3 regions of the Ottowia pentelensis genome follow, and region 3 is predicted to be linked to each of the others. Evidence: predicted binding sites of a transcription regulator. Region 3 holds the regulator's gene; each other region holds the start of a gene.
What was found. Region 3 encodes sigma-54, which starts transcription at its own class of promoters, with help from an activator protein. Its sites were predicted from a motif close to TGGCANGNAANCTGCTTT; they were not measured.

Region 1: the regulator sigma-54 is predicted to act here: its motif matches at 1,554-1,571, upstream of ACWHMB_RS08650 (phenol hydroxylase subunit).
Region 2: the regulator sigma-54 is predicted to act here: its motif matches at 2,070-2,087, upstream of nirB (nitrite reductase large subunit NirB).

Annotation. Positions count from the first base shown of each region.
Region 1 is NZ_OZ224513.1:1,778,590-1,781,859, reverse strand. It holds gene ACWHMB_RS08660 (MmoB/DmpM family protein) at 4-288, opposite strand; gene ACWHMB_RS08655 (phenol hydroxylase) at 285-1,286, opposite strand; gene ACWHMB_RS08650 (phenol hydroxylase subunit) at 1,283-1,522, opposite strand; gene ACWHMB_RS08645 (sigma 54-interacting transcriptional regulator) at 1,804-3,270, shown strand, end outside.
Region 2 is NZ_OZ224513.1:222,336-225,605, forward strand. It holds gene nirB (nitrite reductase large subunit NirB) at 1-2,002, opposite strand, end outside; gene ACWHMB_RS01075 (hypothetical protein) at 2,326-2,478, opposite strand; gene mltA (murein transglycosylase A) at 2,411-3,270, shown strand, end outside.
Region 3 is NZ_OZ224513.1:3,941,598-3,944,867, forward strand. It holds gene lptA (lipopolysaccharide transport periplasmic protein LptA) at 1-278, shown strand, start outside; gene lptB (LPS export ABC transporter ATP-binding protein) at 323-1,054, shown strand; gene rpoN (RNA polymerase factor sigma-54) at 1,075-2,622, shown strand; gene ACWHMB_RS19220 (acyl-CoA thioesterase) at 2,638-3,090, shown strand; gene ACWHMB_RS19225 (THUMP domain-containing class I SAM-dependent RNA methyltransferase) at 3,087-3,270, shown strand, end outside.

The DNA.
Region 1 (3,270 bases), 2.2 Mb from region 3:
GCTTTAGCGCAGCCAGCTCAGCGACAGCTCGTCGTCGTCTTCGTTGATGTGGCCCGACAGCGTCACCAGGTTGATGTGAATCTGCTGCAGGTCGAACCGGCGGCCGGTCTGCTCCTCGATGGTCTCCCGGCGAATCACGAGGCGCCTGGGCGCGTCGATCTTGACCAGGCCGGGCGAGCGCCGGGCGCTGGCGCTGGGGTTGTCGTGCAGGATGGCATCGACCACCGGGCGGGCTTCCTCGTTGTCCTGGAAGGCGATGAAGACGTTGGATACGACCGGGGCGTTCATGCGACGCTCCTGGCAAGGCCGGCCTTGCGGGCACGGGCATCGAGGGTGGCACGCACGTCATCGAGCAAGGCCTCGCCGTCGTTGCCCAGCGCCAGTCTGGCCACGGGCGCCAGCGCGGCCTGCGCCAGGTCGGCGTAGTGCCGGTACCAGCCGCTGATCAGCGCCAGGTTGTCGGCGTTGTCCGCCGCCGCGACCTTGACCACGGCATCGACCCAGCGCGCACCCTCGTCATGCCACTCGGGCATGAAGGCGGTGAGCATGGCCACTGCGGTGCCGCCCTGCAAGGCCAACTGGTCATCGACAAAATGGGTGTAGATCAGCGGGAACAGCAGGCCGTCCAGCGCCAGGTTTTGCGCCATGAACAGCTCGAACGGATCGTTGACGACCAGGGTGTCTTCGACGAAGCGGCGCAGCGCCTGCCAGCGCGGGTCTTGCAGCCAGGCGTTTTTGCCCGCCTCCAGGGCGCCGGGCTCCCCCAGCGCCAGGCCCAGGCGGGTCAGGTACTGGGCCACGCCTAGCTGGTCCATGGCGTGCATCATGGCCGGGGCGGTAAAGGCCGTTCCATAGCCGCGTGCACACACCTGGCAATTGTTCATGTTGGCGCCCCAGGCCACATGGCGCAGCGGCATCAGCACCTCGACCGCCTTGGCGCGCAGGGCATCGCTGGTCTTGGCGATCAGGTTGCGCGACTCGACAATCTGGTAGTTGGACTCCATCGCCTCTTGCTGGCGCGCGCGGGCCATGGTCCAGTTGGCGTAGTAATACTGGCGCGGGTCGCGCAGGGCATCCCAGTCAGCCAGTTTGACGGCCGTGCGGCCAGCATCAAACAGCTCGAATTCGGGCTCCCAGGTGGGGCGGTAGTCGAAGTTGGCCGTGGGCTGGATGCCCAAGGTGGCCTCGTGGTAGCGCGATGCCGGCTTGTCGCCGGTGTACTTGGCCACGCGGGCAAAGGTGTTGCGCTGGGGCTTGATCTCGCGCGCTTGCAGATCGATGTTCATTCGCGGGTCTCCTGAGGGTTTTGATTCGGGGAAGGCGCGTCGAGCTGCTGCACCCGGTTGGCGGCACAGAACTCGGCAAAGGCCGGACGGGGCAACAGCAGTTCCACCGCCAATTCGGGCCAGCCGATCGAGAATTCGAACGCCACCAACCCGTCGGCACGCGGGGCAAGAGGCCTCACGTATCTGCGCGACGGATCGCAGGCGGGCAGTTCCAGGGACAGGTCGATCGGGGTCATGGGTCAGGCTCGGCACAATGCACCGACAATGAATGCATGAGCCATGCCACGACCAGGGGAATCCTCAAAAATATCGATAATTTCAGGGAAAACCCCGAAATAAACCCAGGTCAAAAATAAATAATGCGAGATTTCATATCGGGTTTTCCCTGATTTTCTGGTGATATTGACTCTCGTTTTTTCATCAAATCATGAAATCCAAAAATATCGGCTTGATGAATTGATCAATACTCGATTCGCGCGGCATGGACAGGGTTGAATTCATTATCGATAATCGATTCATGATCGAGGATGCCCTCCCTCCCTTGCCCTCAGACGCGGATCTGCGTCGGTTGGTGCACTTTTCGGCCGGCGACGGGCGCATCTGGCTCGCCGGCCAGCGCATGGTGCTGATCCATGCCGCGGCCCTGGGATCGCTGCGACGCGAGTTGATGCAGACCATCGGCCGCGAGACGACGCGCCGCGTGCTGATGCGTTCCGGCTACGCCGCCGGCGAGCGCGATGCGGCATTGGCGCGCCAGGTGCGCAGCGAGGCGTCCTTGTTCGAAATGTTCGCCGTCGGCCCGCAGCTGCACATGCTCGAGGGCGCCGTGCAGGTCACGGCGGAGCGCTTCGAGGCCGACGTCGACCAGGGCCGCTACCACGGCATCTTCCGCTGGGACCATTCCTGGGAGGTGGAAACCCATGTGCGCGACTTCGGTCCCCAGGCAGAACCGGTGTGCTGGATGCTGCTCGGCTATGCCTCGGGCTACACCAGCGCGTTCTTCGGCCGCCCCGTGCTGTACAAGGAGGTCGCCTGCTGCGCCTGCGGCGATGCGCACTGCCGCATCGAGGGCCGCCCGCTCGCCGACTGGCCCGACGGCGAGGCCATGGCCCGCGACTACGACGCCGACTCGCTGCTGGTGCGCCTGGAGGACCTCCATTCCCAGGTCGAGACGCTGCGCTCCTCGCTCGAACCCGCCGACGATCTGGGCCCGTTGGTGGGCCGCTCCAAGGCGTTCACGGGCGCGGTGGACCTGCTGCGCAAGGCCGCCGTGACCCAGGTGACGGTGCTGCTGACCGGCGAGACCGGCGTCGGCAAGGAGCGCTTCGCGCGCGCACTGCATGCGATGAGCGCGCGCGCGGACAAGCCGTTCGTCGCGGTCAACTGCGCGGCGCTGCCGGGCGAGCTGATCGAAAGCGAACTGTTCGGCGCCGAGAAAGGTGCCTACACCGGTGCCGGTGCTGCGCGACCCGGCCGCTTCGAGCGCGCCAACGGCGGCACGCTGATGCTCGACGAGCTGGGCGAGCTGCCGCTGCCCGCGCAGGCCAAGCTGCTGCGCGTGCTGCAGCATGGCGAAATTGAACGCCTGGGCGCCACGCAGGTGCGCAAGGTGGACGTTCGGGTGATCGCCGCGACCAACGTCGATCTGGAGGCCGCGGTCGCCGCCGGTCGCTTCCGGCGCGATCTCCTGTACCGGCTCGACGTCTATCCGATCCGCATTCCGCCGCTGCGCGAGCGCGCCGACGACATCGAGCCGTTGGCGCTGCACCTGCTGCAACGCTTCTGCGCGCTGCACGACAAGCGCGTCACCGGGTTCACCGACCGCGCGCTCGACGCCATGCGCCACCATCCCTGGCCTGGCAACGTGCGCGAACTGGAAAACCTGATCGAGCGCGGCGTCATCCTCGCCAGTGCCGGCGAGCCGATCGACGTGGACGCACTGTTTGCTGCCGCTCCGACGTCGACGCCGGTCACCGTCAACGCC
Region 2 (3,270 bases), 3.7 Mb from region 3:
CCAAATCCTTGCCCATTTGCGTGCTGTCCTGCGTGCCCATGCGGCACCATTCGCTGCCCACACAGGTCTTCACGGTGCGCAGCGCCTTGGCATAGGCGTGGCCACTGGGCATGCCGATGTCGTTCCAGACGTTCTGCAGGTCTTCCTTCTTCACGCCCAGCAGGTCTATGCGCTGGCCGCCCGTCACCTTCACCGTGGGAATCTGGTACTTGTCCACCACGTCGGCAATGCGGCGCAGCTCATCGGCCGTGGTCTCGCCGCCCCACATGCGCGGGATCACGCTGTAGGTGCCATCCTTCTGGATGTTGGCGTGGCTGCGCTCGTTGATGGCGCGGCTTTGCGGGTCGTCCTGCGCCTCTTTGGGCCAGGTGCTCAGCAGGTAGTAGTTGACGGCCGGGCGGCAGCTGGGGCAGCCGTCGGGCGTCTTCCATTCCATGAAGGCGAACACCGCCTCCTTGGACAGCAGATGGTGCGTGCGGATCGCGTCGCGCAGGGCCTGGTGGCCGTGGTCGGTGCAGGCGCAGACCGGTTTGGTCTTGGGCGTGGCGGCGTAGGCGCCGCCCACCGTGGCCATCAGGATCTGCTCCACCAGGCCGGTGCAGGAGCCGCAGCTGGCGCTGGCCTTGGTGTGCCTGCGCACCTCGTCCAGCGTGAACAGGCCCTTGTCCTTGATGGCCTTGCAGATCGCGCCCTTGCTCACGCCGTTGCAGCCGCAGACCTCGGCCGTGTCGGGCATGGCGGCGGCCTGGCTCTGGCCGGCGTGGCCGCCCTCGCCGATGTTGCTCTCGCCGAACATCAGCGTGGCGCGGATGTCGCTCACCGGCCGCGCATCGCGCAGCAGCTTGAAGTACCAGCTGCCGTCCACGGTGTTGCCGTACAGGCAGGCGCCGACCAGCTTGTCGTCCTTCAGCACCAGCTTCTTGTACTGGCCGCTGGCGGGGTCGCTGAGCAGGATTTCCTCGGTGTCCGGGCCACCCATGAAATCGCCGGCCGAGAACAGGTCTATGCCCGTGACCTTGAGCTTGGTGGAGGTCTGCGAGCCGGGGTAGCGGCCGATGCCGAACTCCGCCAGGTGATTCGCCAATACCTTGCCCTGCTCGAACAGCGGCGCCACCAGGCCGTAGGCGATGCCCCGGTGCGCCGCGCATTCGCCCACGGCGTAGATGCGCGCGTCGGTGGTGGTCTGCAGCGTGTCGCCCACGACGATGCCGCGGTTCACATGCAGGTGCATGGACTCGGCCAGGGCCGTGTTGGGGCGTATGCCCACGGCCATCACCACCAGGTCGGCGGGGACCTCGCTGCCGTCCTTGAAGCGCACGGCCCGCACCCGGTCGGCCTCGTTGCCCAGCAGCTCCTGGGTCTGCGCCTGCATCAAAAACCGCATGCCGCGCTCGCTCAGTGCCTTTTGCAGCATCTGCCCGGCCACGCGGTCGAGCTGGCGCTCCATCAGCCACTCTGCCCCATGCACCACGGTGACCTGCATGCCGCGTTTCATCAGGCCGTTGGCGGCCTCCAGGCCCAGCAGCCCCCCGCCGATGACCACGGCGTGCTGGTACTTCGCCGCCGCATCGATCATGGCCTCGGTGTCGGCGATGTCGCGGTAGGCCAGCACGCCCTGCAGCTCGCTGCCGGCGATCGGCAGCATGAAGGGCTTGGAGCCCGTGGCCAGGATCAGGCGGTCGTAGCCGGCCTCGATGGCCTGGCCGGCGGCCGTCACGCCGCGCACCAGGCGCCGGCGCCGGTCGACCGCGGTCACCGTGCAGCCGGCGTGGAGCTGGATGCCGTGCTCGCGATACCAGCTCCAGTCGTTCAGCACGATCTGCGACAGCTGCTGCTCGCCCGCCAGCACCGGCGACAGCAGGATGCGGTTGTAGTTGGGGTGCGGCTCGGCGCCGAACACCGTGATGTCGTAGCGATCGGGCGCGATCTTCAGCAGCTCTTCCAGCGTGCGCACGCCCGCCATGCCGTTGCCCACCATCACCAGTCTGGATCGAGTCACCATCTTCTCCCCGGGGCCTGTCCCCGAACCGCTTGGAAGCCACGGCGGGTGCCGTGCTTGCAAGCAGAGCTCAGCAACTAGCGTGCCAAGCGCGCCGAAGAGGAAGAATGAATGAAGGTGGAAGCGCCGCAGCGCTTGATGGAAAAGGGCTGGACGCTATGAAAATCGAACTTGGTGCGAAACGCCAGCGACGTGACCACCGATCACCCCGCTGCACCGATGTGGTGCGCGCGCGGGCCTGCACCGCCCCGCGCCGTGCAGGCCGAGCTTGGAACCATAATGGCGCGAGCCAGTCCATCGACTCGGCGCCGCGCGCCCTGAGTCGTTCAGGCTGGCGGACCCTTGGGGCCTTCGTCCCGCTGTTCCGACGATTCACTGGGCGGCAACTCGCCCTTCTTGCGTCCCGAAAACATGGTCCACCAGATCATCAGCAAAAACAGCACCAGCACGCCCAGTGCTTCGAGAATCAGGATCGTCATGTCGCGGGGAGTCCGTGTTTTGGCAATGGCCGCCATTGTAGGAACGCTGGCCAGCTGCGCGCTCAAGCCGCCGGCGCCCAGCGTGCCGGCCGCAGGCGCCGAGTCGCCCCTGCCGCCACTCACCGCCACGCCCGACAGCGTGCCCACCGGGCCGGCGCTGCAGCGCCCGGGCAGCCGCTGGGTGCCGGTGCGCTGGGCCGACCTGCCGGGCTTCGACCAGGACGCCACCTACGAGGCCTGGAACGCCTGGCTGAAAAGCTGCGAGCGCCCGCCGGCCGCCTTCAAGGCCCTGTGCAGCGAGGTGCGGCGCCTGTCGCTGGCCACGCCCGAGGAGCAGCGCCAGTGGATGCGCCAGCGCCTGCAGCCCTACCGCGTCGAGCCGCTGAACGGCAGCGTCACGGATGGCCTGCTGACCAGCTATTTCGAGCCCGTGTACGAGGCCGCGCGCCAGCCCGGCGGCGCCTTCCAGGTGCCCATCTTCGCCCCGCCGCCCGGCCTGAACGCGCGCCAGACCTGGTACACGCGGCGCGACATCGACACCCGCCCCGAGGTGCGCGCCCAGCTGGCCGGCAGCGAGATCGCCTGGCTGGCCGACCCGGTGGACGCCATGATCCTGCAGATCCAGGGTTCGGGCCGGGTGCGCGTGACCGAGCCCGACGGCAGCCAGCGCCTGGTGCGCCTGGCCTTTGCCGGCACCAACAACCAGCCCTATCGCAGCCCCGGCAGCTGGCTGCTGAGTCAGGGCGCCATCCAGGACGCCACCTGGCCCGGCATCAAGGCCTGGCTGGCCGA
Region 3 (3,270 bases):
GCAAGAGCGACATCGTGCGCTTCGTGCGGCACGCCGAGATGCGCCGCCTGGTCGGCACCACGCTGCAGGACCAGGTGACGGGCGACGTCATCGTCTACAACAACCGCACCGAGGTCTACACCGTCGAGGGCGCGCCCCACCAGGCCGGCACGCCCGCCGCCGGCAGCGGCCGCGTGCGCGCGGTGCTGGCACCGCGCAACGCGGCCAGCCAGCCGGCGCCGGCCGCGCTGCCGCTGCAGCCGGCGCAGGGCCTGCCGCCCACCGGACCCGCGCAGTGAACCTGACCACCCGCAGCGCCCCGGCCGACGGCGCCCGCAGCCGCATGCAGGTGCGCGGGCTGCGCAAGAACTACGGCGCGCGCCGCGTGGTGCACGACGTGTCGCTGGACGTGACCAGCGGCGAGGTGGTGGGCCTGTTGGGCCCCAACGGCGCCGGCAAGACGACCTCCTTCTACATGATCGTTGGCTTGGTGCGCGCCGACGCCGGCAGCATCCGCATCGACGAGCAGGCGGTCGAGCACATGCCGATCCACCGGCGCTCGCGCCTGGGCCTGTCCTACCTGCCGCAGGAAGCCTCGATCTTTCGCAAGCTGACGGTGGCCGAGAACGTGCGCGCCGTGCTGGAGCTGCAGCACGGCGAGGACGGCCACCCGCTGGGCCGCACCGAGATCGAGCGGCGCCTGACCGAGCTGCTGGAGCAGCTGCACGTGCAGGACCTGCGCGACTCGCCCGCGCCCTCGCTGTCGGGCGGCGAGCGCCGGCGCGTCGAAATCGCCCGCGCGCTGGCCACGCAGCCGCGCTTCATCCTGCTGGACGAGCCCTTTGCCGGCATCGACCCGATCGCCGTGATCGAGATCCAGCGCATCATCGCCTTCCTCAAGTCGCGCGGCATCGGCGTGCTGATCACCGACCACAACGTGCGCGAAACGCTGGGCATCTGCGACCACGCGGTCATCATCACCGAGGGGCGCGTGCTGGCCACCGGCACGCCCACCGACATCGTGGCGAACCCGGACGTGCGCCGGGTCTATCTCGGCGAGCATTTCCGGCTCTGAGTCCGGGCGGGCAGTACGCGGTGAAACCCGGGCTTTCCCTTCGCGTTTCGCAGCAACTGGCGCTGACGCCGCAGCTGCAGCAGTCGATCCGCCTGCTGCAGCTGTCCACGCTGGAGCTGGCCAGCGAGGTCGAGCAGATGCTGCTGGACAACCCCTTCCTGGAGCGCGAGGACGAACACGCCGACGCCGAGCCCCCCGAGCCCGCGCGCGAGCCGCGCGAGCGCGAGGCCGCCGACTCCCGCGACGCTATCGATTCGGAAGCTGCTGGCGCTGATTCGACGGGCGCTGAAGCCGAATTCGAGTCCAAACAGGACTGGCCGGACGACTGGGAGGGCGATGGCGCCGACGCGCCCAGCGACCGCGAATGGGGCGACGCCGCCGGCCCCGGCGCGAGCGGCGACGAGCGCGAGCCGGGCGAGCGCGACGCGCCGCACGAGTCGCTGGCCGCCCACCTGCACACCCAGATGCTGGCGCTGCGGCTGGCGCCCGAGGACGCGGCGGTACTGCGCTTTCTGATCGAGTCGCTGAACGAGGACGGCTACCTGGAGGACTCGCTGGCGCAACTGGCCGCCACCCTGGTGGACGACAGCGACGAGCTGGACGCGCTCGACACCCTGGTGCACCGCTTCAGCTTCGCGCTCAAGCTGCTGCAGTCGATGGAGCCGGCCGGCGTGGGTGCGCGCGACTTGCCCGAGTGCCTGGCGCTGCAGCTCAAGGCGCTTGTGGCCGACACCGCGCTGCCGCCCGCCACCCAGGCCAGCGCTCGCGCCGCGCTGGCCCTGCTGGCCCAGCCCCAGGCGCTGGACGCGCTGGCCCGCCGCGACCTGCGCCGCCTGGCGCAGGCCAGCGGCCAGGACGAGGCCGCGGTGCGCGCCGCCATGGCCCTGATCGCCACGCTGGAGCCCAAGCCCGGCCGGCGCTTTGCCGATGTCGAGCACAACGTCATCGTGCCCGACGTCATCGTCTCGGCCAGCGGCGCGAGCCAGCGCCTGCGCGTGCAGCTCAACCCCGAGGTGCTGCCGCGCCTGCGCGTGCACGACCTGTACGCGCGCGCGCTGCGCGGCGGCAAGGAGGGCGGCGGCCATGCGGCGCTGAGCCAGCAGCTGCAGGAGGCGCGCTGGTTCATCCGCAACATCCAGCAGCGCTTCGACACCATCCTGCGCGTGAGCGAGGCCATCGTGCAGCGCCAGCGCAGCTTCTTCACCCACGGCGAGCTGGCCATGCGCCCGCTGGTGCAGCGCGAGCTGGCCGAGGCGCTGGGCGTGCATGAGTCGACCATCTCGCGCGTGACCACCGCCAAGTACATGGCCACGCCGCGCGGCACCTTCGAGCTGAAGTATTTCTTCGGCTCGGCCCTGGGCACCGAGGCCGGCGGCAACGCCAGCAGCACCGCGGTGCGCGCGCTCATCAAGCAGTTCATCGCCGCCGAAGACCCGCGCCGCCCGCTGTCCGACCAGCGGCTGGCCGAGATGCTGAAGGAGCAGGGCATCGACTGCGCGCGCCGCACCGTGGCCAAGTACCGCGAGGCGATGAAGATCGCCCCCACCCCGCTGCGCAAGCAGCTTTAGACCGCTGTTTCCCCCATGGCCCGCATCGTTTTCGACCTCCCGGCGCGCTTCGGCTTTGCCACCGAGCTGCAGGTCTACATCAGCCACGTCAACCAGGGCGGGCACCTGGACAACGCCCAGCTGCTGAGCCTGGTGTCCGAGGCGCGGCTGCGCTTTTTCCAGTCGCTGGGCTACCGCGAGGGCCACGTCGACGGCACCGCCATCGTGGTCGGCGACATGCTGGCGCAGTACAAGTCCGAGGCCTTTCATGGCGAAACCCTGCGCGTGCAGATGCAGCCGGCCGACTTCAACCGCTACGGCTTCGATCTGGTGTTCTGCATGACCGAGACGGCGCAACGCCGCGAGGTGGCGCGCGGCAAGACCGGCATCGTCTTCATCGACCCGGCCACGCGCCGCGTCACCCCGATTCCCATGGCCGCTCTGCACCAGCTGCAGCGCTGCGCCTCAATGGCCGATGCAACCGCATGACCACGCTGACCCTGTTCCTGCCCTGCGCCGGCGGCGTGGAGGACTATCTGGCCGACGAGGTGCACGGCCTCACCGGCCTGGTCGGCGACGAGCTGTTGACGCTGCGCGGCGGCGTGCGCGTGCGCGGCGACTGGGCCTGCGTGCTGCGCCTGAACCTGATGAGCCGCCTGGCGCAACGCG